DNA from 4 places in the Pseudomonas sp. 01L34 genome. Region 4 is predicted to be linked to each of the others. Evidence: predicted binding sites of a transcription regulator. Region 4 holds the regulator's gene; each other region holds the start of a gene.

What was found. Region 4 encodes FliA, which starts transcription of late flagellar genes. Its sites were predicted from a motif close to CTAAAGTTTNNNNNNNNNNNGCCGNTAA; they were not measured.
Region 1: the regulator FliA is predicted to act here: its motif matches at 4,492-4,519, upstream of AC1DQM_RS01750 (methyl-accepting chemotaxis protein).
Region 2: the regulator FliA is predicted to act here: its motif matches at 4,327-4,354, upstream of AC1DQM_RS10215 (methyl-accepting chemotaxis protein).
Region 3: the regulator FliA is predicted to act here: its motif matches at 3,755-3,782, upstream of flgM (flagellar biosynthesis anti-sigma factor FlgM).

Annotation. Positions count from the first base shown of each region.
Region 1 covers NZ_JBFTSX010000001.1:390,337-397,657, forward strand. Annotated here, with positions in the region: gene AC1DQM_RS01730 (hypothetical protein) at 1-550, opposite strand, end outside; gene AC1DQM_RS01735 (hypothetical protein) at 552-1,004, opposite strand; gene AC1DQM_RS01740 (AAA family ATPase) at 1,406-1,930, opposite strand; gene pnuC (nicotinamide riboside transporter PnuC) at 1,927-2,490, opposite strand; gene AC1DQM_RS01750 (methyl-accepting chemotaxis protein) at 2,729-4,363, opposite strand; gene AC1DQM_RS01755 (undecaprenyl-diphosphate phosphatase) at 4,659-5,489, shown strand; gene AC1DQM_RS01760 (DUF1294 domain-containing protein) at 5,486-5,914, shown strand; gene AC1DQM_RS01765 (MmcQ/YjbR family DNA-binding protein) at 5,922-6,281, opposite strand; gene AC1DQM_RS01770 (LysR substrate-binding domain-containing protein) at 6,278-7,186, opposite strand; gene AC1DQM_RS01775 (FMN-dependent NADH-azoreductase) at 7,317-7,321, shown strand, end outside.
Region 2 covers NZ_JBFTSX010000003.1:360,801-368,121, forward strand. Annotated here, with positions in the region: gene AC1DQM_RS10200 (putative bifunctional diguanylate cyclase/phosphodiesterase) at 54-1,727, shown strand; gene AC1DQM_RS10205 (NorM family multidrug efflux MATE transporter) at 1,801-3,198, opposite strand; gene AC1DQM_RS10210 (LysR substrate-binding domain-containing protein) at 3,356-4,276, shown strand; gene AC1DQM_RS10215 (methyl-accepting chemotaxis protein) at 4,462-6,438, shown strand; gene AC1DQM_RS10220 (aldose 1-epimerase family protein) at 6,621-7,321, shown strand, end outside.
Region 3 covers NZ_JBFTSX010000011.1:11,002-18,322, reverse strand. Annotated here, with positions in the region: gene flgC (flagellar basal body rod protein FlgC) at 1-228, opposite strand, end outside; gene flgB (flagellar basal body rod protein FlgB) at 232-639, opposite strand; gene cheR (protein-glutamate O-methyltransferase CheR) at 1,002-1,829, opposite strand; gene AC1DQM_RS27470 (chemotaxis protein CheV) at 1,876-2,808, opposite strand; gene flgA (flagellar basal body P-ring formation chaperone FlgA) at 2,890-3,651, shown strand; gene flgM (flagellar biosynthesis anti-sigma factor FlgM) at 3,819-4,145, shown strand; gene AC1DQM_RS27455 (flagella synthesis protein FlgN) at 4,194-4,661, shown strand; gene AC1DQM_RS27450 (flagellar brake protein) at 4,750-5,496, shown strand; gene AC1DQM_RS27445 (MFS transporter) at 5,560-6,936, opposite strand; gene AC1DQM_RS27440 (glutamine synthetase family protein) at 7,007-7,321, opposite strand, start outside.
Region 4 covers NZ_JBFTSX010000004.1:693,549-700,869, forward strand. Annotated here, with positions in the region: gene AC1DQM_RS15210 (protein-glutamate methylesterase/protein-glutamine glutaminase) at 1-628, opposite strand, end outside; gene AC1DQM_RS15215 (chemotaxis protein CheA) at 678-2,945, opposite strand; gene AC1DQM_RS15220 (protein phosphatase CheZ) at 2,983-3,771, opposite strand; gene AC1DQM_RS15225 (chemotaxis response regulator CheY) at 3,793-4,164, opposite strand; gene fliA (RNA polymerase sigma factor FliA) at 4,332-5,072, opposite strand; gene fleN (flagellar synthesis regulator FleN) at 5,069-5,899, opposite strand; gene flhF (flagellar biosynthesis GTPase FlhF) at 6,016-7,321, opposite strand, start outside.

The DNA.
Region 1 (7,321 bases), on a different contig from region 4:
CCACCCCGGCACTCTGGTTCACCTGAATCACTCCTCGGCTGCCGGTGAAGGCCTGGTCGCTTGTCACGACCTGGCGACTGCCTTTTGAAGCGTCAGTTGCCCCTGAGCTTGGTAACAACGCCACGTTCTGTTGAGAAAGGGCGCTATCGTCGACGCTTTGCGGAGCAGCACTGATGCTGATACGCATTGCGTTGGCCATCTGGTTGTTGGCCCCGGCGCCCTGGTTGACACCCAGTGCACCGTTGCCTTGACTGAAAGAGTTGCCGCCGATGGTGGCCGTCGCGTTCATCGACGGGTTGGCGGGCGTGTCGAGTTTCTGGATGACGCGGGTGGTCGCCGAGGCATCAGTGGTGCCGATGGCGATGGCGCGGGTATTGGCCTGTTGCTGTTGATCGCCGGAGGCCTGGTTGACGTTGAAGTTGCCGTTGTACCGGGCGCCGGAATCCAGGATGTTGGCGGTGTTGACCACCGGAACGCTGGAGTCGGCCATGGCGCCTGGGCTCACACTGGCACCGATGACCAGGGCGAGAAGGATCAGGGAGCGGCTCATGTCATTGACCTCCCGCCAGTCTGCCCAACGGCGCGAGGCCGGAGCTCATGGCATGGTTGATCGTTCCCGAAATCGCGCCACCGCTACCGCCGCCGTGACCGACGCTCATGCCGGGCATGCCGTTGGGGTTGGTGACGACATTGAGGCTGCCGGGTACGCTCCCGTTCTGATTGATGTTGTTGCTGATGGACGAACCGCTGGCCACGCTGGCGAACTCACCATCGCTCAGTTCGGTGCTGTTGAGTGTCGAGGTGACACGATCCGAAGGGTTGGCGTTGACAGTGATCGGGTAGGGGTCTTTCTGGAATGGCGGTCTGCCGATGGTGTGGGGCTGTACATCGCGAGTGAGCACGATCACGCCATTGCCTTCAGCCTGAACATCAAAACTGAGTACCGAGACGGCGGCACATCCGAGCAGCATCAAGCGCGTAAAGCCTTTACGAAAAGTCCCCACGACTGCGATTCCTTCTGTTGTGCGCTGGCCCTAATCAGCGTTGTGAAGGAGAGAGCGAAAGTCGTGCCGCTTTTTGATTGTTGTTTTGATTCAAGGGGTTATCGATCAAGCAAGGTGTATCGATGGTTGAGCTGTTTCAGGCCTGAGACAAAATCTGGAGCTGCAACGGGAAAAAAGCGGGATAGAGCTCTGGATCCGTGGTTTGCGCTGTGATGTATCAGCGCTTTAACACATGGCATGACAGGATGATGAACGACGCTTAGACGGGCGGTTAGGGAGCAGAGGTGTGTTTCAGAAGCGGACGTATTTGCAAAATTACCGCAACAAATGCCGGGTGCCGGGGTGTTGGCGACTGTAGCAGCTGTCGAGCTTGCGAGGCTGCTGCTGCAGCGGGATACAGGTCAGCGCTCAAGCAGCAGAGTGACGGCCTGCAACGCTTGGGCTCGGCGTTCTGCCCAGTCACCCTGGATCACTTGAACAGGTTGGCGATGCCGTTCCAGCCACGCCTGAGTCGCGTTGAAAAAAGCCCGGCGTTGATCCAGCTGCGGCTGACAGCGCTGGCCATCGTCGGTCCAGTCGACGAGTTCAGGCGACAACAGCAAGTGCAAGTCGTAATGCCGGGCCAGCAGCGCTTGTTCGAGCCAGGCCGGGCAATCGCTAAACAGGGTCTGGCTCCAAAGCATGTTGCTCAGCAAGTGCGTGTCGAGAATCAGCAACGGTGGCGCAAGGGCGCGGGCATCATCTTCCCACTGCAACTGGCCGCGGGCGATCTCGGGGATATCCGCGAGGCAGGTGTCCCGTGCCTCCTGTTCAATGAACCAACGCACGTATTCACCCACCAGAACGCCGCCGAATTGCTGTTGCAGCTCGGTGGCGAGCCAGCTCTTGCCGCTCGATTCGGGGCCCGTGAGCACCAGGACTTTCATGTGCGCAACGCCGGGTCGGCGCGCCACGTCCGCCAGCCTTGCACCGCCAGCAGGGCGAAAACCCCATAGAGGGCGGCGGTCAGGTACAGCTCTTTGTAGATGAACAGGCCGACGAAGATGACGTCCAGCGCGATCCACAGCGGCCAGCATTGCAGGCGTTTTTGCGCCATCCATAACTGGGCTACCAGGCTGAAACCGGTCAAGGCGGCGTCGAGCCAGGGTTGGGCGGCGTCGGTCCAGTGAGCCATCGCAGCCCCCAGCAGCAGGCTGCCGACCGCGCCCACGGCCAGACCGAGCGCGACGGATTTGCCATCGAGCGCGCTGACGTGCCGCCCGTCATGCGTCACGCCCGCGCGAGTCCACTGCCTCCAGCCGTAAAGCTGCAACGCGGCGTAGATCACTTGCAGCAACATGTCCGAATACAGCTTCACCTCGAAAAAGATCCAGCTATACAGCAGCACCATGACCAGACCGACCGGCCAGCACCAGGGGTTCTGTTTGACCGTCAGCCAGACGGCAATCACACCGAGGGCGGCGGCAAACAGTTCAAGCCCGGACATGGAGGATCCTTGGGGAAGACGAAAGGGGGGAGGATTGTAGCGGCAGGCGCTGCCAAGTAGAACCGGCTTGCGCAGTCCGGTGTAGCAGCTGCCGAGCCTGCGAGGCTGCGTTCGGTGTGGGCCGCATTCGGACGAAGCCGTCGTAAATTCTGCGCACACGGTCTATCTGGAACCGGCGTCGTCTGATTTCACGACTGCTGCGCAGCCGAACGCAGGCTGCGCCAGCTGCTACATGTGATCAGACGCGAAACTGCTTGAGCAACCCGTTCAACTGTTCGCTCAATTCCTTGAGATGAACACTGGCCACGCTCGACTGCTCGGCCGCCAATGCCGTGCTGTGGGACAACCCGGCGGCCTGGGTGACGTTCTGATTGATGTCTTCCACCACATGCGCTTGCTGCAAGGTTGCACTGGCAATCGAGGCATTCAAGCCGTTGAGGTTGCGCAAGGCCTGGCCGATGGCATTCAGGCTGGCACCGGCCAGGCCGGCCTGCTCGATGGTCAGTTGCGAGGCGCGGCTGCTGTCGCCAATCACCTTGACCGCCGCTTCGGAATGGCTTTGCAGGCGTTCGATCATCGACTGGATTTCTGCCGTCGACTTCTGGGTACGCTGGGCGAGCAGGCGCACTTCATCGGCGACCACCGCAAACCCTCGACCTTGCTCACCGGCCCGGGCGGCTTCGATGGCAGCGTTGAGGGCCAGCAGGTTGGTTTGCTCGGCGATAGAGCGAATCACTTCCAGGACACTGCCGATTTGCGTGCTTTCGTCGGCCAGCGTACGAATCACTTCCACCGCTTGATCGATGGTCGAAGACAGCTTGTCGATCTGCTGCAGGCTGCCATCGATATTGATCTGTCCCTGCTGCGCCTGAGATTCGGCATCGCGCATTTCACTGGCCGCGTGCTCGGCGTTTTTCGCCACATCCTGCACGCCGTAGGTCACTTCGTTGATCGCGGTCGCCACCAGTTCCATTTGCTGGGACTGCTGCTGGCTGCGTTGCTGGGCTTGCGCGGCGTCGTTGCCCAGTTCGCTGGAAGACTGGCCCAGTGCGCCGGCGGACACTTGCAACTGATTGATCACCAGGCGCAGCTTGGCGGTAAAGGCGTTGAAGTGTCGGGCCAGTTGCGTGACTTCGTCCTGGCCGTGGGTATCGAGGCTGCGGGTCAGGTCGCTTTCACCGCTGGCGATATTGGCCATGGCATTCACGGTTTCCTGCAACGGGCGCACGATGCTGCGTGCAATCATGATCACCAGCAACGCCATGATCAGGGCAATCACCAGGCCGACGAAAGACGCCTTCCAGACCTGCGCATTAAACTCGGCCTGCATGTCGTCGATGTACACGCCCGAGCCGATCACCCAACCCCAGGGCTCGAACAGTTTGACGTAGGAGGTTTTTTCCACCGGTGCACTGGCGCCCGGTTTCGGCCAGCGGTAGTTGACCATGCCGGCGCCCTTGGCCTTGGCGATGGCGGCCATTTCGTTGAACAGTGCAAAACCGTCCGGGTCGCGGATCGTCGAGAGGTTCTGGCCTTCGAGTTTTGGATTGGTCGGGTGCATGACCATGACCGGCGTCAGGTCGTTGATCCAGAAATAGTCATTCTGGTCGTAGCGCAAACCACGCACGGCGGTCAGTGCCTGCTGTTGCGCGGCGGCGCGGGTGAGGGTGCCGGCGGTTTCCAGGTCGTGGTAGTAGGTCAGGATGCCACTGGCGGTCTGCACCACATGCTGGGTCTTCTGGGCCTTGGCCTGATAGAGGTCGTCGTGGATCTGCTTGAGCATCAACGCGCCCAACGTCAACAGCATCACCACGGCCACGATCAAGATAAGCCACAAGCGTCGGCTGATCGACACACTGCGCAAGCTGTTCATAACGCTGTTACTCCGTTTTCTTGTTCTTGTCATAAACGATCGCCAGCATCCAACCACACTGTGCCGATCGGCGCCTATACGACTCAGGTCCTATTACACGGCAGCGCAAATGAGGCTTGTCTGATAGGATTTCGGCCCCGCGCGGAAAAACCTGAGTCCAAGTCGATTTTTCACGGAATTTTTACGGTTTTGTGTGGATCTTGTGCGCGCGGGGTTTCAGCGCACGCTGATCGCGAATAACGCTCTACAAATTATTAACGGGGCATGCCTGGGGGCATGGCTTCTTGGGGGAATGATGGATCTTTGGACAGCCTTTCAGGCATTGATTTTAGGCGTTATAGAAGGGCTGACCGAGTTCTTGCCCATTTCCAGTACCGGGCACCAGATCATTGTGGCGGACCTGCTCAATTTCGGCGGCGAACGAGCGATGGCCTTCAACATCATCATTCAGCTCGGCGCGATCCTGGCGGTGGTCTGGGAGTTCCGTCGCAAGATTCTCGACGTGATCATCGGTTTACCGACGCAGCCCAGCGCTCGACGCTTTACCGCGAACCTGTTGATCGCCTTCATGCCGGCCGTGGTATTGGGGGTGATTTTCGCCGACCTGATCCACAAGTACCTGTTCAACCCGATAACCGTGGCCAGCGCATTGGTCGTGGGCGGGATCATCATGTTGTGGGCTGAACGCCGGCAGCATGTCGTGCATGCCGAAAGCGTCGATGACATCACCTGGAAAGAGGCCCTGAAAGTCGGTTTCGCCCAGTGCCTGGCGATGATCCCGGGGACCTCGCGTTCCGGTTCGACGATCATCGGCGGTTTGCTGTTCGGGTTGTCGCGCAAGACGGCCACCGAATTCTCGTTCTTCCTTGCCATGCCAACCATGGTCGGCGCAGCGGTTTACTCGGGCTACAAATACCGCCACCTGTTTGTGCCGGCTGATTTCCCGGTGTTCGCCATCGGCTTCGTCACCGCGTTTATCTTTGCGATGATCGCCGTCCGGGGCCTGCTCAAGTTCATCGCCAGCCACAGCTACGCGGCATTCGCCTGGTATCGCATTGTGTTTGGCCTGGTGATTCTGGCGACCTGGCAGTTCGGTTGGGTCGACTGGACCGCGGCCAAGCCATGAGCGACGCCGCCGCACGCAACAACCCCGGGCGCAAGCCCGGGGGAGCGATTCAAAACCTGCGGTTGAAATTGCTGGTGTTCGTTTTGCTGTGCGCAGTGCCGTTGTTTGGCTCGGTGTCGCTGTGGCTGCGCGGGGTGTCGGTGATTCCCCTGGCCGCCTATGGCATCGTCAGCGTGCTGGCGTTTTTCCTGTACTGGGGCGACAAGCACAAGGCCCGCGCCGACAGCTGGCGCACGCCGGAGAACGTCTTGCACGCGGTGGAACTGGCGGGCGGTTGGCCGGGTGCCTTGCTGGCCCAGCAAGTGTTTCGGCACAAGACCCGCAAGGTTTCGTTTCAACTGGTGTTCTGGCTCATCGTGCTGATGCATCAGGTGTTCTGGATCGACCAGTTGTTTCTGGGTGCTCAGCTGTTCGCGCTGTTCTAAAGCTGTTTTAAAGCAGCAAGCCGATCTGCGTGCGCTTGGGCAACTTGCTCACCACCAGTTGGTGGGAACGTTGCAGCAAGCCTTGCAGCTCTTCGGTGCCCAGCGGGTAGGGCGTTTCCATGATGATCCACTGCGCCCGGGCCAGATACGGCGCCGGGTGAATGCCCGGTCGGTCGCAATGACCCAGGAACAGGTCCTTGTCGACCTTGAAGGCCAGGGACTGACCCCGCAGGTTCTGCAAGGCGAACATCTTGCTCCCGGCAATCGAAAACACCCTCACGCCACCCCACTTGTAATCCTCCCGCGCGCCGGGCAGCGCCAGGCAGAATTGCGCGACATCCTCTTCGCTCATTGGTCTTGCCTTCATAACAGTCGGTCCCCACAGGCATTGAATGATTCGATCAAATGGTCGATCCAGGCGCGTACTGCCGGCATTACCCCGCGCCGATGAGGGTAGACCGCTTGCAGCCAACCGCCCGGCAATGACCAGTCAGGTAGCAGCTGCACCAGCGAGCCGTTTTCCAGTTCCTGCTCGCAATACATCATCGGCAACACGGTGAAACCCAGCCCGGACAGGGTACACGCCTTGCGCACGAGAAAATCGTCGATGCCCAATCGGGCTTCGAATGTCATTTCACAGGCCTTGCCCTGCTGGTCGAGCATCCGCAGATGCACCAGCCGATCGGCTTCCAGTGCGCCCAGTATCGGTACGTTTTTCAAGTCGTCAGGGGTCTTGATCTGCCGTTCACGAAGAAACCCCGGACTGGCGACCATAACGGTCTGCGCCTGTCGTAAACGGCGGGTGACCAGCAACGGATCTTCATCCCCCAGATCCCGCACTCTCAAGGCAACGTCGACGCCCTCGGTCACCAGATCTACCCGACGGTTGAGCAGCATCATCTCCAGTTGAACCTGCGGGAATTTCTCCAGAAAGTTGCTGATCACCCCCGGCAGCATTTGGTGGGCCAACCCGACGGGGCAGGAAACCCGCAGCCGCCCCCGGGGTTCGCTGGACATGCTGGCCACCGCTTCGTCGGCCATCTCGGCCTCCAGCAGCATCGCCTGACAGTGCCGCAAGTAGCGCTCGCCCACGGCGGTCAGGTTGAGTTGGCGGGTGGTGCGTTGCAGCAGGCGCGCGCCCAGGCGTTCTTCCAGTTCGGCGATGCGTCGCGACAACCGGGACTTGGGAATCCCGAGCAAACGCCCGGCCGCCGCGAAGCCGCCGGCGTCGACCACCTTGGCGAAGTAGTAGAGGTCGTTGAGATCTTGCATGATTTAAATCCGACTGTTCTATCAGTGGGACAAACTATCGCATTATTGCCGGCTAATCAGCTATTGGTTTTGTCGGTAGGATTGTTTCCATCAGATCGCCGGGTGGCGATCCTCACCTTGGAGATCCCACATGAA
Region 2 (7,321 bases), on a different contig from region 4:
CCGAGCGGCATAATGCGCGCCGCCTACATCTTTGCAGAGTCTAGGGAGCTAGCTTGTCTACGCCTGTCGAACCCTTGCGTTTGCTGCTACTGGCCCAAGAGCCGGCGTGGGCAGCGTTGTTGCGCGAGTGTCTGGCTCCAATGGGGAGTTCGGCAGTGCTGCTCAGCGCGCCGAGCTGGGAGTCGGTCAGCAACCTGTTCGATGACAACCGCAGCGCGGTGTTGTTGACGATTCCTGCTCTGCAGCCAGCACCCGGCCGTTGCAGCCTGCCGACGGTGTTGCTGCTCGAACACGAGCCGCTGGCGCCGCCCGACGGTGTGAGCGACTGGCTGGTGCGCAACCTGCTGGATCCCGGCATGTTGCGCCGCTGTCTGCGTCATGTGCGTGAGCGCGGGGTGCTGGAAAACACCTTGCAGCGCCTGGCCGAGCAGGATCCGCTGACCGGCATCGCCAACCGTCAGGGTTTTCAGACCTTGCTGGCGGCGCGGCTGGCGGAAAACGACGGACGTGGTCTGGCCCTCGGTCACCTCGACCTCGACAATTTTCGACACGCCAATGACGCCCTCGGGCATCAGGCCGGCGACCGGTTGATCCTGCAGGTGGTTTCGCGGCTGAAAAGCCAGCTGGAGGCCGGCGATCAACTGGCGCGGCTGGGTAGCGATGAATTCGCCCTGCTGATCGACACCCGCCGCGCCCCCCAGCGTGCCGAATGGATGGCCGAACGGATTACCGAAGCGCTGTCCGAACCCTATTGGATCGACGGCGAAAGCCTGTTGATCGGTTCCAGTCTCGGCATTGCTCACGCCCGGGCGCAGGCCGGCGCCGACCCGCTGATGTGGCATGCGCACATCGCCATGCAGCAGGCCAAGAGTACTCAAGGCTGCACCTTTCACATCTTCAACGAGCGGATCAATCGCAATGCCCGCAGCATCGCCGACCTTGAAAGCGAGCTGCGCCGGGCCTTGCGTCGCGATGAGCTGGAGTTGCATTACCAGCCACGCCTGAACCTTGCGGACGGCCAGATCGTCGGCCTCGAAGCTTTGGTGCGCTGGCGTCATGGCGAACGCGGTTTGCTGCCCCCCAGCGAGTTCGTGCCGCTGGCCGAGCAAAGCGGCTTGATCGTGCCGCTGGGTTACTGGGTGATTTCCCGAGCCCTGCGGGACATGCAGGCGTTGCGCGAACGGGGGTTGCCGGCGTTGCATATGGCGATCAACCTGTCGTTCCGGCAGTTTCAGGACAGCCAGTTGCTGGCGACCTTGAGCCGGCTGATTGCCGAGCGTGGGGTCGAGGCGCAATGGCTGGAGTTCGAACTGACCGAAACCGCGGTGATGCGTCGCAGTGACCTGGTCAAGCAGACCATGGACGCCCTCGGGCGGCTCGGTGTGCGCTTCTCGCTGGACGATTTCGGCACCGGGTTCTCATCGTTCGTGCACCTGAACAGCCTGCCGATCGCCTTGTTGAAGGTCGACAAGAGCTTTGTCGGCGGCATGGAAGAGCGGGAAGAGAATCGCAAACTGGTGCACGCCATGATCAACCTGGCGCACAACCTCAACCTCGAAGTGGTTGCCGAAGGGGTGGAAACACCGGAGCAGCTGGATTTGTTGCGCGGGTTTGGGTGCGATCAGGTGCAGGGGTATCTGATCAGCAAGCCGTTGCCGTTGGCGGAATTGGTTGAGTATTTGACCTTCGGCAGTAGTCAGCAGCCCTTACTGGAAGTCGTAAGCTAACCACAAACAACGGTGGATGCTTTTGTGGTCAGGGAGCAAGCTCCCTCGCCACACAGCCTCGCTCCTGCAGGGTTTAATCAGGCTGGGTGATTTGGAAGCTCGGCTGCGACGATGGCTCGCGCCGAATCATCCGCGTCATCTTCCACTCAAACGCCAGCGTCAGGCTCACCGCCGCACACGCCAGCCCCAGCGCCAACCCCCACCAGACGCCCGTCGGCCCCCAGTTCAGATGGAAGGCCATCCACCAAGCGGCCGGCGCACCAATCAGCCAATAGCAGCCCAAACCTACCAGGAACGTGGTCTTGGCATCCTTGAGTCCGCGAATGCAGCCCATGGCAATGGTTTGCGTGCCGTCGAACAGCTCGAACCACGCCGCCACCGCCAACAAGCTCACGGCCAGTTCGATGACCGGGCGAAAGGCCGGATCGTTGTGGTCGAGGAACAAGCCGATCAACTGATTCGGCAGCAGCCAGAAGACCATCGCAAACCCCAGCATCGACACCGCCCCGAAGGCGATCCCGACCCGTCCGGCCAGCCGCGCATCCAGCAATTGCCCGGCGCCGTAATGCTGGCCGATGCGCATGGTGATCGCGTAGGAAAGCCCCGCCGGCACCATGAACGCCACTGAGACGATTTGCAGGGCGATCTGGTGCGCCGCCAGTTGCGTACTGCCCATGGTGCCCATGCACAGCGCGGCGAAGGCAAACAGGCCGACTTCCACTGCATAGGTACCGCCAATCGGCAGGCCCAGGCGCCACAACTCCTTCAAGTACTGACGATTGGGCCGCGACAGCCCCTGGCGCAACGGATAAGCGTCATAGGCCGGGTGCCGACGAATGTGCAGCGCGAGCGCCAGCGCCATCAGGTTGGCCACGATCGCTGTGACCAGACCGATGCCCATCAGGCCCATTTTCGGCAGGCCGAACATGCCGGTGATCAACGCATAGTTGAGCAGGAAGTTGGCCACGGTGCCGCCGAGGCTGATGACCATCACCGGCGTCGCCCGGCCGATCGCGCTGGTGAAGCCGCGCAGTGCCATGAAACTCAGGTAGCCGGGCAGGGCGAACGGCAGGATCAACAGAAACTGGCCGGCGGCCTGGACGTTGGTTGCGGTCTGGCCGAACAGCAGCAACACCGGTTTGAGGTTCCACAGCAGCAGACCCGCCACCAGCGCCATCAACCAGGCCAGCCACAAACCGGCCTGGGTCAGCCGCGCTGCGCCGATGATGTCGCCCGCGCCCTGACGGATCGCCACCAGGGTGCCGACCGCCGCGATCACGCCGATGCAGAAGATCGACACGAACGAATACGTCGCCGCGCCCAGACCGCCGCCGGCCAGCGCCTCGGGACTCAGGCGCGCCATCATCAAGGTGTCGGTGAGGACCATCAACATGTGCGCCAACTGCGAGGCAATCAACGGCCCCGCCAGCCGCAGGATGGCCCAGAGTTCAATACGCGCTGGATGCTGCATGATCATCACGCTCGATTGTCAGAGAGAACAGGAAGCGTCGATTCTCGGCGCTCTGCGGGGATTCCACAAAGGGATAAAAAGGATGGGTGGCATGATTAAAACTCATGCTCGGGACTTTCTGATAAGTTGAGGCAACCGCGCTATAGGAGGTTTCCCAATGTCTCGTCGTCTCCCTCCCTTGTATGCCCTTCGAGCATTCGAAGCGGCGGCGCGGCATAGTTCGTTTACCCGCGCCGCCGAAGAGTTGTCGATCACACAAAGTGCGGTCAGCCGGCACATTCGTACGCTCGAAGAGCATTTCGCCTGTCGGCTGTTTCATCGCAGCGGGCGCAACCTGCAACTGACCGAATCGGCGCGGCTGATCCTGCCGGGCATTCGCGAAGGCTTCACCGCCCTTGAGCGGGCCTGCAACACCTTGCGCGCCGAGGACGACATCTTGCGCATGAAAGCCCCGTCGACCCTGACCATGCGTTGGCTGTTGGCGCGGCTCAGTCGCTTTCGCCACCTGCGACCGGGGAACGAGGTGCAATTGACCAGCGCCTGGATGGACGTCGATACGGTGGACTTCAACCACGAACCCTTCGACTGCGCCGTCATCCTCAGCAACGGACATTTTCCACCGGACTGGGAGACGACTTTGCTGTTCCCCGAAGAGTTGATTCCGGTGGGCGCGCCGAATCTGCTGAAGGATCAACCGTGGGACGTTGCGCGCCTGGCCAGCACCGAACTGCTGCACCCGACGCCGGACCGCCGTGACTGGCGCAACTGGCTGGAGCGCATGGGCCTGAGCGATCAGGTCTCGCTCAAGGGCGGGCAGGTGTTCGACACCCTGGAACTGGGCATGATCGCTGCCGCCCGTGGCTACGGCGTGTCCATGGGTGATTTGCTGATGGTGGCGGAGGATGTCGCGCAGGGACGTCTGAGTTTGCCGTGGCCGACGGCCGTCGCCAGTGGTGAGAATTATTACCTGGTCTGGCCGAAAACCCGCCCGGGAGGTGAACGTTTGCGCCGGCTCAGCGATTTCCTGCAAGGCGAAGTCCGGGCCATGGAATTACCGGATGTCGAACGCCTGGGTTGAATCGATGGAGCCGCTGCAATGGCAGCCTTGAGCCATATCCCCGTTAATCACTCAAGTATTCGGCTTTGCCGCCGAAAATCTGCTGATGGAACCTTCGTACCAGGCTCCACGTTTTCCCCTCTATCAGAAATTTAGCCGAGTGCGACGGGATCAGGATGATCCGGCCCACTGGGTCAGGAGCTGTCATGTCTCAACCTCGTGCTCGGATTGCCTCACAGCTGGGTCTTGCGCTTGCCGTGATACTGGCGATTGTCATCAGCGGCAGCACCGTGTTTGCCCTGCGCTCGCTGGACGCCGCCAACCTCGCCACCCGCGAAGAGCACCTGGCCAGCGAGGCGCGGCTGCTGGCCGATCAGCTGAGCACGTTCCACGGCACGTTGCGTGAGAGTACCCAGCGCCTCAGCGGCCTGTTCGAGAAGCGCTTCAGCGCCGGTTTGAGCGTGCATCCGGATGAGCCGGTGACCGTGGCGGGCGTGCAGACCCCGGGCCTGCACCTGGGTGGCGAAGTGTTGAACAACAACTTCAAGGAAGTGGATGAGTTCAAGCAAATGACTGCCGGCGTTGCGACGCTGTTCGTGCGCAGTGGCGAAGACTTCATCCGGGTCAGCACGTCCCTGAGCAAACAGGACGGCACCCGGGCCATCGGCACATTGCTGGATCACGCTCACCCGGCTTATGCGCGCTTGATGGCCGGGCAGAGCTACGTCGGTCGCGCCTTGCTCTTCGAACGGTCCTACATGACTCAGTACACCCCCGTACGCGACGGCGGCGGTAAGGTGATTGCCGTGCTGTTCGTAGGATTCGATTACACCGACGCACAGAACGCCCAGTTCGAAAACCTCAAGCGCTTCCGCATCGGCCAGACCGGCTCCCTGGCGTTGCTCGATGAGCAGAACAAATGGCTGGTGCCGATCGCCGGTGTGCAAGCGTTGGACGTGGCAGCACCGGCCATCGTCGGTCTGGCCAAGACACCGGGCAAGGGCGATTTCTGGAGCGACAAGTCGCAAGACTTCTACAGCATTGCCGTACCGTTCGAAGGCGGCCCATGGTCGGTGGTGGCGAGCATGCCGAAAGCGGAAATCCGCGCGGTGACCTGGAGCGTCGGCATTCGTCTGGCCATCGGCAGCCTGTTGGCAATGTTGCTGGCGGTGGGTTCGGCGGTCTGGTTGTTGCGCAGCAAACTGGCGCCGCTGGGGGATCTGGTGCGTCAGGCCGAAGCCTTGGGTGCCGGTGATTTGAGCGTGCGCCTGAACGTGTCGAGCAACGACGAAATCGGTCAGTTGGCCCGCGCTTTCAACCAGATGAGCCAGGCCTTGTCGACCATGGTCGAGCACATTCGTAGAGCCTCGGAAGAGGTCAACAGCCGCGCCCAGGCGTTGTCCGGTCTGTCTGGCGGTGCCTATGAAGGGATGGAGCAGCAGTCCGGCGAAATCACCAGCATGGCCGGCGCCGTGGAAGAATTCAGCGCCACCTCGCTGAACATCGCCGACAACATGGGCAACACCCAGCGCCTGGCGCAGGAAAACGCACAGCAAACCCAGATCGGTCGTACGTCGATGGACGAAGCGTCCTCATCCCTGGAGCAAATCGCCGGTGCGCTGAACAGCACCGCGACGGTAATCAACACCTTGGGTCAGCGCTCCCAGGAAATCGGCGGCATCGTCGGGGTGATCACCGCGATCGCCGAGCAAACCAATTTGCTGGCGCTCAACGCTGCCATCGAAGCCGCCCGTGCCGGTGAACAAGGTCGTGGGTTTGCGGTGGTGGCCGATGAGGTGCGTAACCTCGCCTCACGTACTCGCCAGGCCACTGACGAAATTTCCGGGATGATCCAGAGTATCCAGCAGGAAACCGGCAACGCGATCAGCACCATGGAGCAGGGTAACGTGCTAATGCAGGAAGGCTTGTCGCGCAACGCCAACGTCGCCTCAGCCCTGGCGCGGATCGATGAGCAAAGCCGCTCGGCCGGTCAGCAATTCGCCGCCATCACCACCGCGACCCAGGAGCAAAGCAGCACCGCGACCTTGCTCAGCAGCAACCTGCAAAGCATTGCCTTGGCGAACAGTGAGCAGCGGGAAGTGGTGTCGAACCTGGCAGTGACTGCCAAAGAGCTGGAGAAGCTCGCGGCGGACTTGCGGCAAGAGGTTGATCGGTTCCGCTGAGGCACCTCCGAAACAGCCATCGCGAGCAGGCTCGCGATGGCATCAACTCGATTCTCCGCGTTATCCACAAGCCCCGTATCGACGATCATTTGGCATTTGCCGTCGTGATCTTGATTTTTATGCTTGCTGAAACGTTTCTTCAAGTTTATAAAAATGGCACAACTCCAAGAAAGGCTGCTGCCATGACCCCGCTCAAACTCTTCGTTGCCCTCAGCGCACTGTCCGCTGCTTCCCACGCCATGGCCTGGGATTACGTCCTGCTCGATACCGACAAAGCCGCCCAGAACTGGCAGATCACCAGCCAGCAACTCGGCGTGAAAACCGACAAGCCCTTCTCCGTGACCCTGCGCACCTTGCATGGCGGTCGGCAGGAGGGCGTCAGCATTGTCGACATCGATAACGGCGCGATGAAACTCTCGGTGGTGCCGACTCGCGGCATGAACGTGCTGCAAGCTTCGGTCGGCAATGTGCGCATGGGCTGGGATTCGCCGGTCAAGGAAGTGGTCAACCCGTCCTTCATCGAACTCAACGGCCGCGGTGGCCTGGGCTGGCTGGAAGGTTTCAATGAACTGGTCACCCGCTGCGGCTACGAATGGGTCGGCCATCCCGGCATGGACAATGGCGAGCTGCTGACCCTGCACGGTCGCGCCGCCAACATCCCGGCCAACAAAGTCACCCTGCACATTGATGAAAAACCGCCATACGCCATCAGCCTGCGCGGTGAACTGAAAGAGCAGGCATTCAAGAAAGTCGACTTCTCCGTCGCGACCGAACTGGTTACCGAGCCCGGCAGCGTAGTGTTCACCCTCAACGACACCCTGACCAACAATGGTGATTATCCGAAGGAATACCAGGCGCTGTATCACAGCAACTTCAGCACTCC
Region 3 (7,321 bases), on a different contig from region 4:
TTGCACGCCTTGACCGGCCGCGTCCTGGTTCTGAAACAGCGAATCGCTGCCGCCGCTCTGGCCGCCCTGGAACATGGTGGCGAACACCGGGTGACGGGCGCGGTAGGTCTGGTCGATGCTCGACGAAACGGTCTCGGCGTTGGCGATGTTACTGGCAACGGTGTTCAAGCGAGTGGTCTGGGCACTCATGCCGCTACCGGCAATGTTGAAAACACTGGACAGGGACATGAATTACTCTCCGCGCAGGGCTGACACCAGCCCTTTGAATTTACTGTTGAGCAGGGTGAAGCTGGCCTGGAAGTTGACCGCGTTTTCCGCGTAGTTCGACTGTTCCAGTTGGGCGTCCACGGTGTTCTGGTCGATCGACGGTTGCATCGGCGTGCGATACATCAGCGACTCGTCGCCATTGCCCAGGCCTTCAGCTTCGATGTGACGGCTGTTGGTCATGCTCAAGGCGAACTTGCCGTTTTTGGTTTTCTCGTTCTGCTCGGCGAGCACTTTCGAGAAGTCCAGATCCCGAGCCTTGTAGTTCGGGGTGTCGGCGTTGGCGATGTTGTTGGCCAGGACTTCAGCACGCTGAGCGCGGAAGCCCAGGGCTTGTTCGTGGATACCGAGCGCTTTATCGAAGCTGATGCTCATGTCGGGAAACCTTCGGGTGACCTGATTTTTCGTAACGTGAACATAGCAAGCGGCGTGCCAATTCAAAAAAGCCCGTAAACCGGGGCTTTGCGAGCAGTAACGAGGCGGCAATGCCAGAAAAGCGGCAACCGATTTCCGCCGCCTGCCGCTTTTCTGCCGCTTTCCCAGGGCAACACCGATCAACTGTAGGAGCGAGGCTTGCCCGCGAAAACGGTCTGCCAGACAACAATCATCATTGACCGCCCCAACGCTTTCGCGGGCAAGCCTCGCTCCTACAGGTATTGGGGTGCCTATGAGAAACAAGCAGGCAAAAAAAACGGGAGCCCCTGAGGACTCCCGTTTTTTTGTATGCCGTCATCGAATCACTTCGCCTGGTAAATGATCCCCGGGCTGCACTGGACCATCTGGTAATGGTCCGGCAAACCGTTCAGCGCTTCGGACGCGCCAAGGAACAGATAACCGCCCGGCTTGAGCGTGCTGTGAATGCGCAACAGGATGTCTTTCTTCACCTCGGCGGAGAAGTAGATCAGCACGTTGCGGCAGAACACGATGTCGAACTTGCCCAGACTCGCGTAGCTGTCCAGCAAGTTGAACGAGCGAAACTCCACCCGACTCTTGATTGGTGCCTTGATGGCCCAGCGCCCCGGCCCCTTGGGGTCGAAGTAACGCTGAAGGCGCTCGGGCGACAGACCGCGACCGATGGCCAGGCTGTCGTACTCGCCGGTCTTGCAGTTGGTCAGCATGCTGCCGGACAGGTCGGTGGCAACGATCTGCACGCCCATCTTCAACTGGCCCATGTTGACCCGTTCGAACTCATCGATGGACATCGACAGCGAATACGGCTCCTGACCCGACGAACACGCCGCCGACCAGATCCGCAGGCGCTGACCGGGGCTGGCCTTGATCGCTTCAGGCAATACCTTGTTCTTCAAGACTTCAAACGGATAGGTGTCACGAAACCACAGGGTTTCGTTGGTCGTCATGGCATCCACCACCATCTCGCGCAAACCGCTGCGCGGCTGGGTCTGGATGCGCTGAACCAGCTCACCCAACGATTTGATGCCCTGCTGTTCCATCAGTTTGTTGAGACGGCTCGAGACCAGATATTGCTTGTTTTCACCGAGCAAAATGCCACAGGCTTTTTCCAGGAATACCCGGAACTGTTCGAAATCCAAATTACCCGTAGACAAAGATACCGCCTCTTAAATCGTGTTGACCGCCAGGGGCAGAAGGCCTCTAGCTGTTATCTGCTGCTTTGATCCGGTCGACTACCCGGGATGCCAGGTCATCAGGACGGAACTTGGCCAGGAAGTCATCGGCACCGACCTTCTTGACCATCGCCTGATTGAACACTCCCGACAACGAAGTATGCAGGATGATATGGAGCTTTTGCATGCGCGGATCGGCGCGGATCTCGGCCGTCAGGGTGTACCCGTCCATCTCCGGCATCTCGATGTCGGAGATCATCATCAGGAACTCTTCTTCCGGCTTCTTCCCCTCGTCAACCAGCTTGCGCAGGTAATCCAGCGCTTGCCGGCCGTCGTTCAACGCCACCACTTCGACACCGATCGTTTGCAGGCAACGGGTCACCTGCTTGCGTGCCACCGACGAGTCGTCGACCGTCAATACGCGCAAAGAGAGCGCCTTGTGCTGGGTCTCAACATCGACCACGCCCACCGAAATCGCTTCCGGCGTCGGCGCCACTTCCGCCAGCACCTTCTCGACGTCGATGATTTCGACTAACTGGTTGTCGACCCGAGTCACAGCCGTCAGGTAGTGATCGCGCCCCGTGCCCTTGGGTGGCGGATGAATCTCCTCCCAGTTCATGTTGACGATGCGCTCCACCGACCGAACCAGGAAACCCTGGGTCTTGGTGTTGTACTCCGTGATGATCACGAAGGGATTGCTCTGGTCCAGCAACCGACCGGCACCGGTCGCCATCGCCAGATCCAGGATCGGAATGGTTGCCCCCCGAATATTCGCCACACCGCACACGACAGGACTGGACTTGGGCATCAGGGTCAGCTTGGGGCATTGCAGCACCTCGCGAACCTTGAACACGTTGATCCCATACAGCTGCTGGCCGTCGAGACGGAACAACAACAGCTCAAGGCGATTCTGCCCTACCAGTTGCGTGCGCTGGTTCACCGAATCCATTACACCAGCCATGCCCAGACTCCTACACCAACGCTAAGTGTGTTGCGACGCACATTCATCACGAAACGGCACGGCGCTTGCTTTTTAACTCTTATGAACACAGAACCGACATTTTTCCGACACCTGACATCAACCTGCCGCAGATTGCTCTGCGCGATGTCGGCCGCTTGCCTGTTCAACGCTGGCAGCCCTGCCCTTGCTGATACGGTTACCTTGCCTGACATGCTTATCGGCGTCACCCAGGGCTTTCTTGAATTCACCGTAGAGGACTATCTGGCCACCAGTCAAACGCAAGGTCGCTACGAAATCCAGGTCAACCAGCTCGATCCGCGCCTGCGCATGCCTATGTGCGACAAGGAATTGACAGCCACCCTCGAGAGCCCGGCAAGGCCTCTGGGACGGGTCACGGTCAAGGTTCGCTGCGATGGCGCCTCGCCCTGGACGGTCTTCGTGCCCGCTCAAGTGAAGCTGTTTCGCGACATTGTGACGACCACTCGTCCGCTCAAGCGCACAGGGATTATCGAACCTCAGGACGTAACCCTGCGCGAGCGTGATATCAGCCTGATAAATCAGGGGTTTTTGACTTCCGTCGATCAGGCTATCGGGCAAAAACTTACCCGACCAATGGTCGCCGATCAGATCATTACGCTGGTGCATCTCGAACAGGCGGAAGTGGTTCGCAAGGGCGACCAGGTGGTGATTACCGCCCGCAGTGGTACGCTCAGTGTGCGCATGCCGGGTGAAGCGCTGTCCAACGGCGGCCTGAGGGAACAGATTCGCGTGAAAAACCTTAACTCCCAGCGGGTCATCAAGGCGCAAGTCACAGCGCCCGGCCAGGTGGAAGTGGCCATGTAAGGGCTCTGTGTTTGTGAAGTGATGGCGCACCGCCTGGCGGTTGCCTAAACTGTGCCGCATGCAGGGCATGCGCTGGCGCATGCGAGCTCATTGATAAATGGGCCTAAAGTTTTTCGGGGAATCGCCGAAAACATGGCAAGCGTCCAAATATCCAGAGGTTTTTTGTCATGGTCATCGATTTCAGTCGTTTAAACAGCTCCTCGTCACTTACGGGCAGTACGCGTACCAGCACCGCCAAGGAAACCGCCGAAGCCGGCCAATCCGCGCCGCTGAATACCCCGGCCGAACAGGCCAGTACCACCAAAAGCGGGGAATCGGTACACCTCAGCAATGAGGCTCAACAGTTGCAGAAGGTCACTGACAAGCTGCGCGATCAGCCTGCCGTCGACAACGCCCGCGTGGCCGAGTTGAAAGCAGCGATTGCCGATGGCAGCTATAAAGTCGACAGCAACCGTGTAGCCAGCAAACTGCTCAACTTCGAAGCCCAGCGCTAGGCCACGGCCCGCGCCAGGCTTTTGGACGCTTAAAACCCAAGGCCAGCCATGCACGACACTCAATTACTGCAACTGATCATCGACGACTTCGCCCCGGCGCAACAACTGCTGGAGCTACTGCAAACCGAGTCCCTTGCCTTGCACGGTCGCGACATGCCACTGCTCGAAGAAATTCTGGCGCATAAACAGGCATTGATCATTCTGCTCGAACAGCATGGCCGCAAGCGCAGTGAAATCCTCGCCAGCCTCAACCTGCCAACCAACCGCCAGGGCCTGGAGCAACTCGCCAGCCAGTCGAGCATTGGCGAACGATTGCTGGGACAGAGCGACGTGCTCACCGACCTCCTGGCCCAGTGCCAAGCCGCCAATGCCAACAATGGCCAGTCGATTCTGGTGCAGCAGGCCGCCACGGCCAACCAGCTGAAAATCCTCACCGGCGGCGAGCCGCCAGCGCTCTACGATGCCCGCGGATCAACCTCCAAGCTCGCCAAGCCACGCCCGCTCAGTCAGGCTTAAGCCTTTCAATGAGCACGCCCTATCAAGACACGCAACATGCTGGCAGAATGCCGGCCAGTAGTCATATTTGCCTGGAGATTGATACCCCGTGTCCAATGCCTTAAGCGCGGAAGATGCTCCGCAGCCACCCAAGGTGCTCACCACTCCTTTGGAAATCTCCGGCAACCTGCGTCAGCTGCAAGACAGCCATGACCCGCTGATCATCACGTTCCACGAGCGCAGCCAGCGCTTCCAGAGTTATCTGGTGGACGTCGACCGTGACAGCAACATGATCGCCCTGGACGAAATGATCCCGCGCGACGGCGAACGCTTTCTGCTGGCCGGCGAACCGTTCAAGGTCGAAGGCTTCCACGACGGCGTGCGCATCGCCTGGGAAAGCAATGGCCCGCTGACCATCGACGAGTCCGGCGATGGCCGCTGCTACCGCGGCACGCTGCCCGATGAGGTGGTTTACCACCAGCGCCGCAATGCTTTCCGCGCTGCGTTGAAGCTGGCACAACTGGTCAATGTCGAGCTGGGGGGCGAGAAACTCAAGTCGCCCCTCGCTGGCAAACTGCTGGACATCTCCGCCACCGGCTGCAAATTGCGCTTCGAAGGCGACATCACCGCCAAGCTGCAATTGGGCCAGGTCTACGACCGCTTCATCGCCGCCCTGCCCTTCGGCAGCATGACGGCACCGGTGGAGCTGCGTTACCTGCACTTTGAAGAAAAGATCAACACCACCTTCGCCGGCGTGCGCTTTCACAACATGAGCGGCCTGGTGCAACGGCAGGTCGAGCGGTTCGTCTATCAGCTTCAGCGTGAAGCGCGGCGCTTTGACAAAGACGACTTCTGATACACCCCGCCAATAAAAAACGGGCAGTCCCTTGCGGGGACTGCCCGTTTTTTTATGCCTTGATCAAGGCCGCGCTTCGGTAAAACTTTGCTCGCGACCTGCGTCCGGGTCTTCTGAATCCGAAACTGGTTCAGGTTCTGGCTCGGCATCCGGATTGACATCAGCCTCCGGGTTGACCGAGTTCTGCATCTGATCCTGCACCACCTGCTCATCGACACGCGGGTCAAGGCAAGCCACCAGTGGCGAACTCGTCATGCTGTCGGGCATGGCCACGTGATGCAGCGGAGCATCGTCCACCTGATGCAGATTGGTGACTGCTTTCGGGCGGATTCGCCACACCAGCACCAATGCAAAAAAACTGAAAAAGGCATACAGCATCTGGCTGCCGAACAACTTCATCAATACCCCTGCCACCAACGGTCCGACACTCGCGCCGACACCGTAAGTCACCAGCAGCATCGCCGTCAGCGACACCCGGCGATCACCCTCGACGTGGTCGTTGGAGAACGCCACCGCCAGCGGGTACAGACAGAATTGCACCAACGAACAGAGGAACCCGGCGATGAACAGCACCTCCAGTTGCACCTGCGGCATGATCGCCAGCGGCAACGCGGCCAGTGCCAGGCTAAACGCAAAACTTCGGATCAATACCGCCCGGTCATAACGATCCGATAGCCATCCCAACGGCCACTGCACCACCAGGCCTGCAAAAATGCAGCTGCCCATGAACAGACCGACCTGCTCGGTGGACAATCCTTGCTGGGAGGCATACAGCGGCGCCAGGCCGTAAAACGAACCGACGATCAATCCCGCCCCCAACACCGTGCTCAGTGACTGCGGCACACGTTTGATGAAGAAGCGCGGTTCCATCGGCGCCGGGTGCAATGGCGCTGGGTGAATCCGCCGGGTCAGGGCCACCGGCACCAGACACAGGGCGAAACACAGAGCGACCAGCATCAGCAGCTCCAGGCCCAGCCCCGGGTGCATGACCAGAATCAGCTGGCCCAACACCAGCCCCAGGTACGAAGCGATCATGTAGCCGCTGAACACCACGCCACGCTGCTTGGCTTCTGCCTGCTCATTGAGCCAGCTTTCGATCACCATGTACTGGCACATCATGCCCAGGCCAACAATCACCCGCAGGAACAGCCACGCGGGCAGCCAATCGACCAGGCCATGGCCCAGCACCGCCGCACCGACGATCCCGGCGCAGGCTGAATAAGCTCGAATATGCCCGACCCGGGCAATCAACCGATGGCCGATCTTGCCGCCCAGCACCAGGCCGAAATAGTTGGCCGCCATCAACGCGCCGACCCACAGGCTGTCGACCTTATCGGCCGCCAGGCGCAGGGCCAGGTAAGTACTCAACAGGCCCGAGCCGATCAACATCATCAGCGAGGCGAAATAAAGTCCTCGAAAGGATTTCAGGATTTGGCGCATTGGCGTTCCGAGCGGCTCCTTGCAGTGAGTATCGGGCTATCGACAACGATAGCCCGATGGCGACAGGTCGTCAGGCCTGGGCTGCTAGAACACGCCGTTCCCAGGGAGTAATTTCATCGAGGAAGCTGGTCAACTCCAGGGTCTTCGAAGCGATGTAGCCTTCGATGAACTCCTTGCCGAACAGTTCCTTCGCCAATTGGCTACGTTTCAGACGTTCAAGTGCGGCATGCAAGGTACACGGCAACGCAAGATTATCCGGCACCACGAACTCGCCCCGGGCCGCTTCGCTCGGTTCCAGTTTGTTTTCGATGCCATACAGCCCCGACGCCAGGCTCGCGGCGATCGCCAGATACGGGTTGGCATCAGCCCCCGGCAAGCGGTTTTC
Region 4 (7,321 bases):
CCCGTTGCAGCGCAACCGGGCCACCGGTGGAGGTACCGATGGCGACCAATTTGTAGGCTTTGCGTTTCGGCGCGGGAGATGACGGAGCCGCTGCATGGGGGCGCGCCGCAATCGGTGCCGGTGCCGGACGCGCAGGCGCGCTGCTGCCGTAGCTGCCGACGCTCGAAGGCGCAGGCGTCGGGGCTGGCGCAGCGACCGGTGCCGGAGGGGTGTAGGCGCTGACACGACGGTTACTGCGCGAGATGCTGAGAATCTTCTCGCACAGCAGTTGCTTGACCTTCTCCGGGTTACGGGAGATGTCTTCGAAATTCTTCGGCAGGAAGTCCACCGCGCCGGCGTCCAGCGCATCGAGGGTGACCCGGGCGCCTTCGTGGGTCAGCGAGGAGAACATCAACACCGGGGTTGGGCAGCGCTGCATGATGTGCCGCACCGCCGTGATGCCATCCATCATTGGCATCTCGTAGTCCATGGTGATCACGTCTGGCTTGAGGGCCAGGGCCTGATCGATCGCCTCTTTTCCGTTGGTCGCCGTACCGACGACCTGGATGTTTGAATCCGCTGCAAGAATTTCCGAGACGCGGCGGCGGAAAAACCCCGAATCGTCCACCACCAGGACTTTGACTACCATAAACACTCCGTTAGACGGGGCGAGGCTCTGGCGCCCCGCTCCCCCAGAATCAAATACGCCGTGCGGCGTAACGCTTGAGCATGCTCGGAACATCGAGAATCAGAGCAATGCGGCCGTCACCGGTGATGGTGGCACCGGACATGCCCGGGGTTCCCTGGAGCATTTTGCCCAATGGCTTGATGACCACTTCTTCCTGGCCCACCAACTGATCGACGACGAAGCCGATCCGTTGAGTGCCCACCGAAAGGATCACCACATGGCCCTCGCGCTGCTCTTCGTGAGCGGCGGAGCTGACCAGCCAGCGCTTGAGGTAGAACAAGGGCAGCGCCTTGTCCCGCACGATCACCACTTCCTGGCCGTCCACCACGTTGGTGCGCGACAGGTCGAGGTGGAAGATCTCGTTGACGTTCACCAGCGGGAACGCGAACGCCTGGTTGCCGAGCATGACCATCAGCGTCGGCATGATCGCCAGGGTCAACGGGACCTTGATGACGATCTTCGAGCCTTTGCCCTTGGTCGAGTAGATATTGATGGTGCCGTTGAGCTGGGCGATCTTGGTTTTCACCACGTCCATGCCCACGCCACGACCGGACACGTCGGAGATCTCGGTCTTGGTCGAGAAGCCCGGCGCGAAGATCAGGTTGAAGCAATCGGACTCGCTGAGACGGTCCGCCGCATCCTTGTCCATCAAACCTTTTTTCACGGCGATACCGCGCAAAACGTCAGCGTCCATGCCCTTGCCGTCATCGGAGATGGACAGCAGGATGTGGTCGCCTTCCTGTTCAGCGGACAGAATCACTTTGCCGCTGCGAGGCTTGCCCATCGCTTCGCGATCAGCCGGCTCTTCGATACCGTGGTCGACCGAGTTGCGCACCAAGTGGACCAACGGGTCGGCCAGGGCCTCGACGAGGTTCTTGTCGAGGTCGGTTTCTTCGCCGACCAGTTCCAGGTTGATCTCTTTCTTGAGCTGGCGAGCCAGGTCGCGAACCAGGCGCGGGAAGCGCCCGAAGACTTTCTTGATTGGTTGCATCCGGGTCTTCATGACCGCGGTTTGCAGGTCGGCCGTGACCACGTCGAGGTTCGACACGGCCTTGGACATGGCTTCGTCGCCGCTGTTGAGGCCCAGACGAACCAGGCGGTTACGAACCAGTACCAGCTCGCCGACCATGTTCATGATTTCGTCGAGACGCGCGGTGTCGACCCGCACGGTGGTCTCGGCTTCGCTGGTTGGCTTTTCCGCGGGCGGCGCGGCCGGGGCACGAGCAGGAGCCGGCGCTGCGGCGGCAGCAGGTTTCGGTGCTTCTGCTTTGGGCTCGGGGGCTTTTGGCTCGGGTGCCTTGGCCACAGGTGCTGGTGCCTTGGCAACCGGAGTCGCTACCGAAGCAACAGCAGACGCAGTGCCCACTTCAGTGAACTTGCCCTTGCCATGCAATTCGTCGAGCAGCGATTCGAATTCATGATCGGAGATCAGATCGCTACCGGCCGCAGCGGCGGTTGGCGCAGCCGGGGCTGGCGCCGAAGCGATTGCCGATTCCAGCGCATCGACCGCAAAGTTGCCTTTGCCGTGCAACTGGTCGAGCAGTGCTTCGAACTCGTCGTCGGTGATGTCGGAGCTGTCGCCGGCGGCTTTCGGAGCAGCCGGCGCAGCAGGCGCAGCGGCTACTGCATCGGCGGCGAACTGGCCTTTGCCGTGCAATTGATCGAGCAACGACTCGAACTCGGCATCGGTGATTTCGTCACTGGCGGCTGCATCGGCGGCAGGCTGCGAAACAGGCTGCGCAGCCGCTACGGGCGCCTCGGCCTGGGCCTTGACGGCGTTCAGCGAGTCCAGCAGTTGTTCGAATTCGTTATCGGTAATGTCGCCCGATTCGCTTTCGGCGACCGGTGCTTCAACCACTTCAGCGACCGGCGCCGGTGCAGCTTCCATTTGCGGCTCGGCCAGACGGGCCAGCGCCGCGAGTAATTCAGGCGTGGCAGCCGTGATCGGGCTGCGTTCGCGGACTTCGCTGAACATGCTGTTCACCGCGTCCAGCGCTTCGAGAACCACGTCCATCAGTTCCGAGTCGACGCGACGCTCACCCTTGCGCAGGATGTCGAACACGTTCTCGGCGATGTGACAGCACTCCACCAGCTCGTTGAGCTGGAGGAAGCCGGCGCCCCCTTTTACAGTGTGAAAACCGCGAAAAATTGCATTGAGCAAGTCCGCATCATCAGGTCGGCTTTCCAGCTCGACCAGCTGCTCGGACAGTTGCTCTAGAATCTCGCCGGCCTCAACCAGGAAATCCTGAAGGATCTCTTCATCGGCGCCGAAGCTCATTAAGGGGGTGCTCCTACAGGTCTAAAAACCCAGAAAACTAAAATCCAAGACTGGATAACAAATCGTCCACATCGTCCTGACCGGACACAACGTCTTCTCTTTTATCGGCATGAATCTGCGGACCTTCACCCTGAGAGAGATGTTTTTGTGGATCTTTTTCAGCAAGCATCGCCTCACGGTCGTGTTCGATACCCGCAAAGCGGTCTACGTGACTGGCCATGAGCACGAGCTTGAGCAGATTGCTTTCAACTTCGGTAACCAATTGGGTCACACGCTTGATCACCTGACCAGTGAGGTCCTGGTAATCCTGGGCCAGCAGAATGTCGTTGAGGTTGCTCGACACGACGCGGTTGTCTTCACTGCTGCGTGTCAGGAAACCATCGACCCGCCGGGCCAGTTCGCGGAACTCTTCAGCCCCGACTTCGCGACGCATGAACCGTCCCCAATCCGTGCTCAGCGCCTGGGCTTCATCGCTCAGGCTGTTGATCAGCGGCGTGGCGTTTTCCACCAGGTCCATGGTGCGGTTGGCCGCGGCCTCGGTCAGCTTGACCACATAGGACAGGCGCTCGGTGGCATCCGTGATCTGAGACACTTCCTCGGCTTGCGGCATGTGCGGGTCAATCTGGAAATTGACGATCGCGCTATGCAGCTCGCGGGTGAGCTTGCCCACTTCCTGATACAGGCCGCGGTCACGGGTCTGGTTGAGCTCATGGATCAGTTGCACAGCGTCGCCAAACTTGCCTTTTTCAAGGCTGTCGACCAGTTCGACCGCGTGTTTTTTCAGGGTCGACTCAAAATCGCCCTGTGAAGATTCGTTATGCTCCATAGCTCCCCCGTGCGCAGTACATCAGCCGATGCGTTCGAAAATCTTCTCGATTTTTTCTTTCAACGCCTGGGCTGTGAAGGGTTTGACCACATAGCCGTTAACACCGGCCTGGGCCGCTTCGATGATTTGCTCGCGCTTGGCTTCGGCGGTCACCATCAGCACCGGCAGGTGCTTGAGCCTTTCATCGGCGCGCACCGCACGAAGCAGGTCGATGCCGGTCATACCGGGCATGTTCCAGTCGGTAACCAGAAAATCGAAGTTACCGCTTTGCAGCATCGGCAACCCGGTCAGCCCGTCATCGGCTTCGGCGGTGTTGGTGAACCCAAGGTCACGCAACAGGTTTTTTATGATCCGCCGCATCGTTGAGAAGTCATCAACGATGAGGATTTTCATGTTCTTGTCCAATTCGACCTCCAAGCAGTCTTAAACGCGCCCAGCACCTGGACGCGCCATTTCAATCAATCCGGCAAAGCACTCAATGACTGTCTGGAGCACAACAGATCGAGACCGGTACGGTTCAACACCACACCAGCTCCATTCGCAGTGTCCCCACACTGCCTTCAGCGCGCTCGCCACTCCCCCAAACGCCCCCGCAAACGGGCCGCGCACTGGCTGTGTAACTGGCTGACCCGCGACTCGCTGACCCCCAGGACCTCACCGATTTCCTTGAGATTCAACTCTTCGTCGTAGTACAGCGCCAACACCAGTCGCTCACGCTCCGGCAAATTGGCAATCGCGTCCGCCAGCGCCGCCTGGAAGCGTTCATCTTCCAGATCGCGTGACGGCTCGAGATGAGCACTCGCGCCATCCTCATGCAGCCCTTCGTGTTCGCCGTCCTGCAACAGATCGTCGAAACTGAATAACCGGCTGCCCAGGGTGTCGTTCAAAATCCCGTAATAATCGTCGAGACTCAATTGGAGTTCGGCCGCAACTTCGTGATCTTTAGCGTCACGGCCGGTTTTAGCTTCAATCGAGCGAATCGCGTCGCTGACCATGCGGGTATTGCGGTGGACCGAACGTGGCGCCCAGTCCCCCTTGCGCACTTCATCGAGCATCGCGCCGCGGATTCGAATGCCCGCGTACGTCTCGAAACTCGCGCCTTTGCTGGCGTCGTATTTGGTTGATACTTCAAGCAGGCCGATCATCCCGGCCTGGATCAGGTCTTCGACCTGGACACTGGCCGGCAGACGCGCCAGCAAGTGGTAGGCAATGCGTTTGACCAGTGGCGCGTAACGCTCGATCAGCTCGTACTGCGCGTCACGTGCCGACTGCTTGTAGAGGTTGTAACCGCTGGCTGTCATAGCACGGGTCCTGCCGTTTGTTGCACGAGGCGCTCGACGAAAAACTCCAGATGTCCACGAGGGTTGGCCGGCAGTGGCCAGGTATCGACTTTCTGCGCAATGGCCTTGAACGCCAGGGCGCACTTGGAACGCGGAAAGGCTTCATACACCGCGCGTTGCTTCTGCACGGCCTTGCGTACGCTTTCGTCGTAAGGCACTGCGCCGACGTATTGTAAGGCGACGTCGAGGAAGCGATCCGTGACCTTGGTCAACTTGGCGAACAGGTTGCGGCCTTCCTGCGGGCTCTGCGCCATGTTGGCCAGGACGCGGAAGCGGTTCATGCCGTAGTCGCGGTTAAGCAGTTTGATCAGCGCGTAGGCGTCGGTGATCGAGGTCGGTTCGTCGCACACCACCAGCAAGACTTCCTGCGCGGCGCGCACGAAGCTGACTACCGAGTCACCAATGCCCGCAGCGGTGTCGATCACCAATACGTCGAGGTTGTCGCCGATATCACTGAACGCCTGGATCAGGCCGGCATGCTGGGCCGGGCTCAGATGAACCATGCTCTGGGTGCCGGAGGCGGCCGGGACGATGCGGATACCGCCAGGCCCTTGCAACAGCACGTCGCGCAGCTCACAGCGGCCTTCGATCACGTCGGCCAGCGTGCGTTTGGGTGTCAGTCCCAACAGAACGTCGACGTTCGCCAGCCCCAGATCGGCATCCAGCAGCATGACGCGCCGGCCGAGCTCAGCTAGAGCCAGGGACAAGTTCACTGACACGTTAGTCTTCCCGACGCCACCTTTGCCGCCGGTCACCGCGATCACCTGTACGGGATGCATGCTGCCCATGTTATTTCTTTACCTTGTCTTACTTAGACGGAGGCCACATTACTGGCTGCGCGTTCACCATCGGAACAATGCATGGCAGACCATCGATGTAGGTACAAAAAATGTTCATTAACACCTCAGCCAACCTGCTTGGTCGGGCTGTGGTAAATATCAGCGAACATGTCAGCCATGGCTTCTTCGCTGGGTTCTTCCTGCATTTGTACGCTAACGGCGCGGCTGACCAACTGATGACGACGTGGCAGATGCAGATCATCCGGAATCCGTGGACCATCGGTCAGGTAAGCCACCGGCAACTCATGACTGATCGCCAGGCTCAACACCTCGCCCAGACTTGCCGTTTCATCCAGTTTAGTCAGGATGCAGCCGGCGAGGCCGCAGCGTTTGTAACTGTGATAAGCGGCAGTTAGAACCTGTTTCTGGCTGGTGGTTGCCAGGACCAGATAATTTTTTGATTTGATGCCGCGCCCGGCCAGGCTTTCGAGCTGCATCCGCAGTGCCGGATCGCTGGCCTGAAGGCCGGCGGTATCGATCAGCACCACGCGTTTGCGCAGCAAGGGCTCCAGCGCCTGCACCAGGGATTGACCCGGATCGACGTGGGTCACCGACACGTTAAGGATCCGGCCCAGCGTCTTGAGCTGTTCCTGGGCACCAATGCGATAGCTGTCCATGCTCACCAGCGCGATGTTCTGCGCGCCGTACTTGAGCACGTAACGGGCCGCGAGCTTGGCCAGTGTGGTGGTCTTGCCCATGCCGGCCGGACCGACCATGGCAATCACCCCACCCTCTTCCAGCGGCTCGATTTCCGGGGTAGCGATCATCCGCGCCAGGTGCGCGAGCAACATGCGCCAGGCCTGACGAGGCTCTTCAATGTCGGTAATCAGTGCCAGCAGATCGCGCGACAACGGGCCGGACAGGCCGATGCGTTGCAGGCGACGCCAGAGGTTGGCCTGGGCCGGACGGCTGCCTTGCAGCTGATTCCAGGCCAGCGAGCCAAGCTGCACTTCCATCAATTCACGCAGGCTGTTGAGCTCGAAACGCATCGAATCGAATGCGCGCGGATCGACACCGGTCGCCGCAGCAGGCGCGGGGGCCGGACGCCGAGGTTCGGCGAGCGCCGGTTCGATCAGCGGTTCGGCGGCGGTCAACGGCAGGCCGGCGAACAACTGGCGATTGGTGGTCTTGTCGCTCTCGCCATCGCCGCGCAGGCTCAGTTCGGCCTGGGCGGTGACGATCCGCGACTGGGTCTTGCGCAGCTCATCCTCGAGTTCCATGTTCGGAACACGCGGGGCCAGCGCCGACAATTTGTAATCCAGGGCAGCCGTCAGCTCGACACCGCCGGCGATCCGGCGATTGCCAATGATGGCGGCATCAGCGCCCAGCTCATCACGAACCAGTTTCATGGCCTGACGCATATCGGCGGCG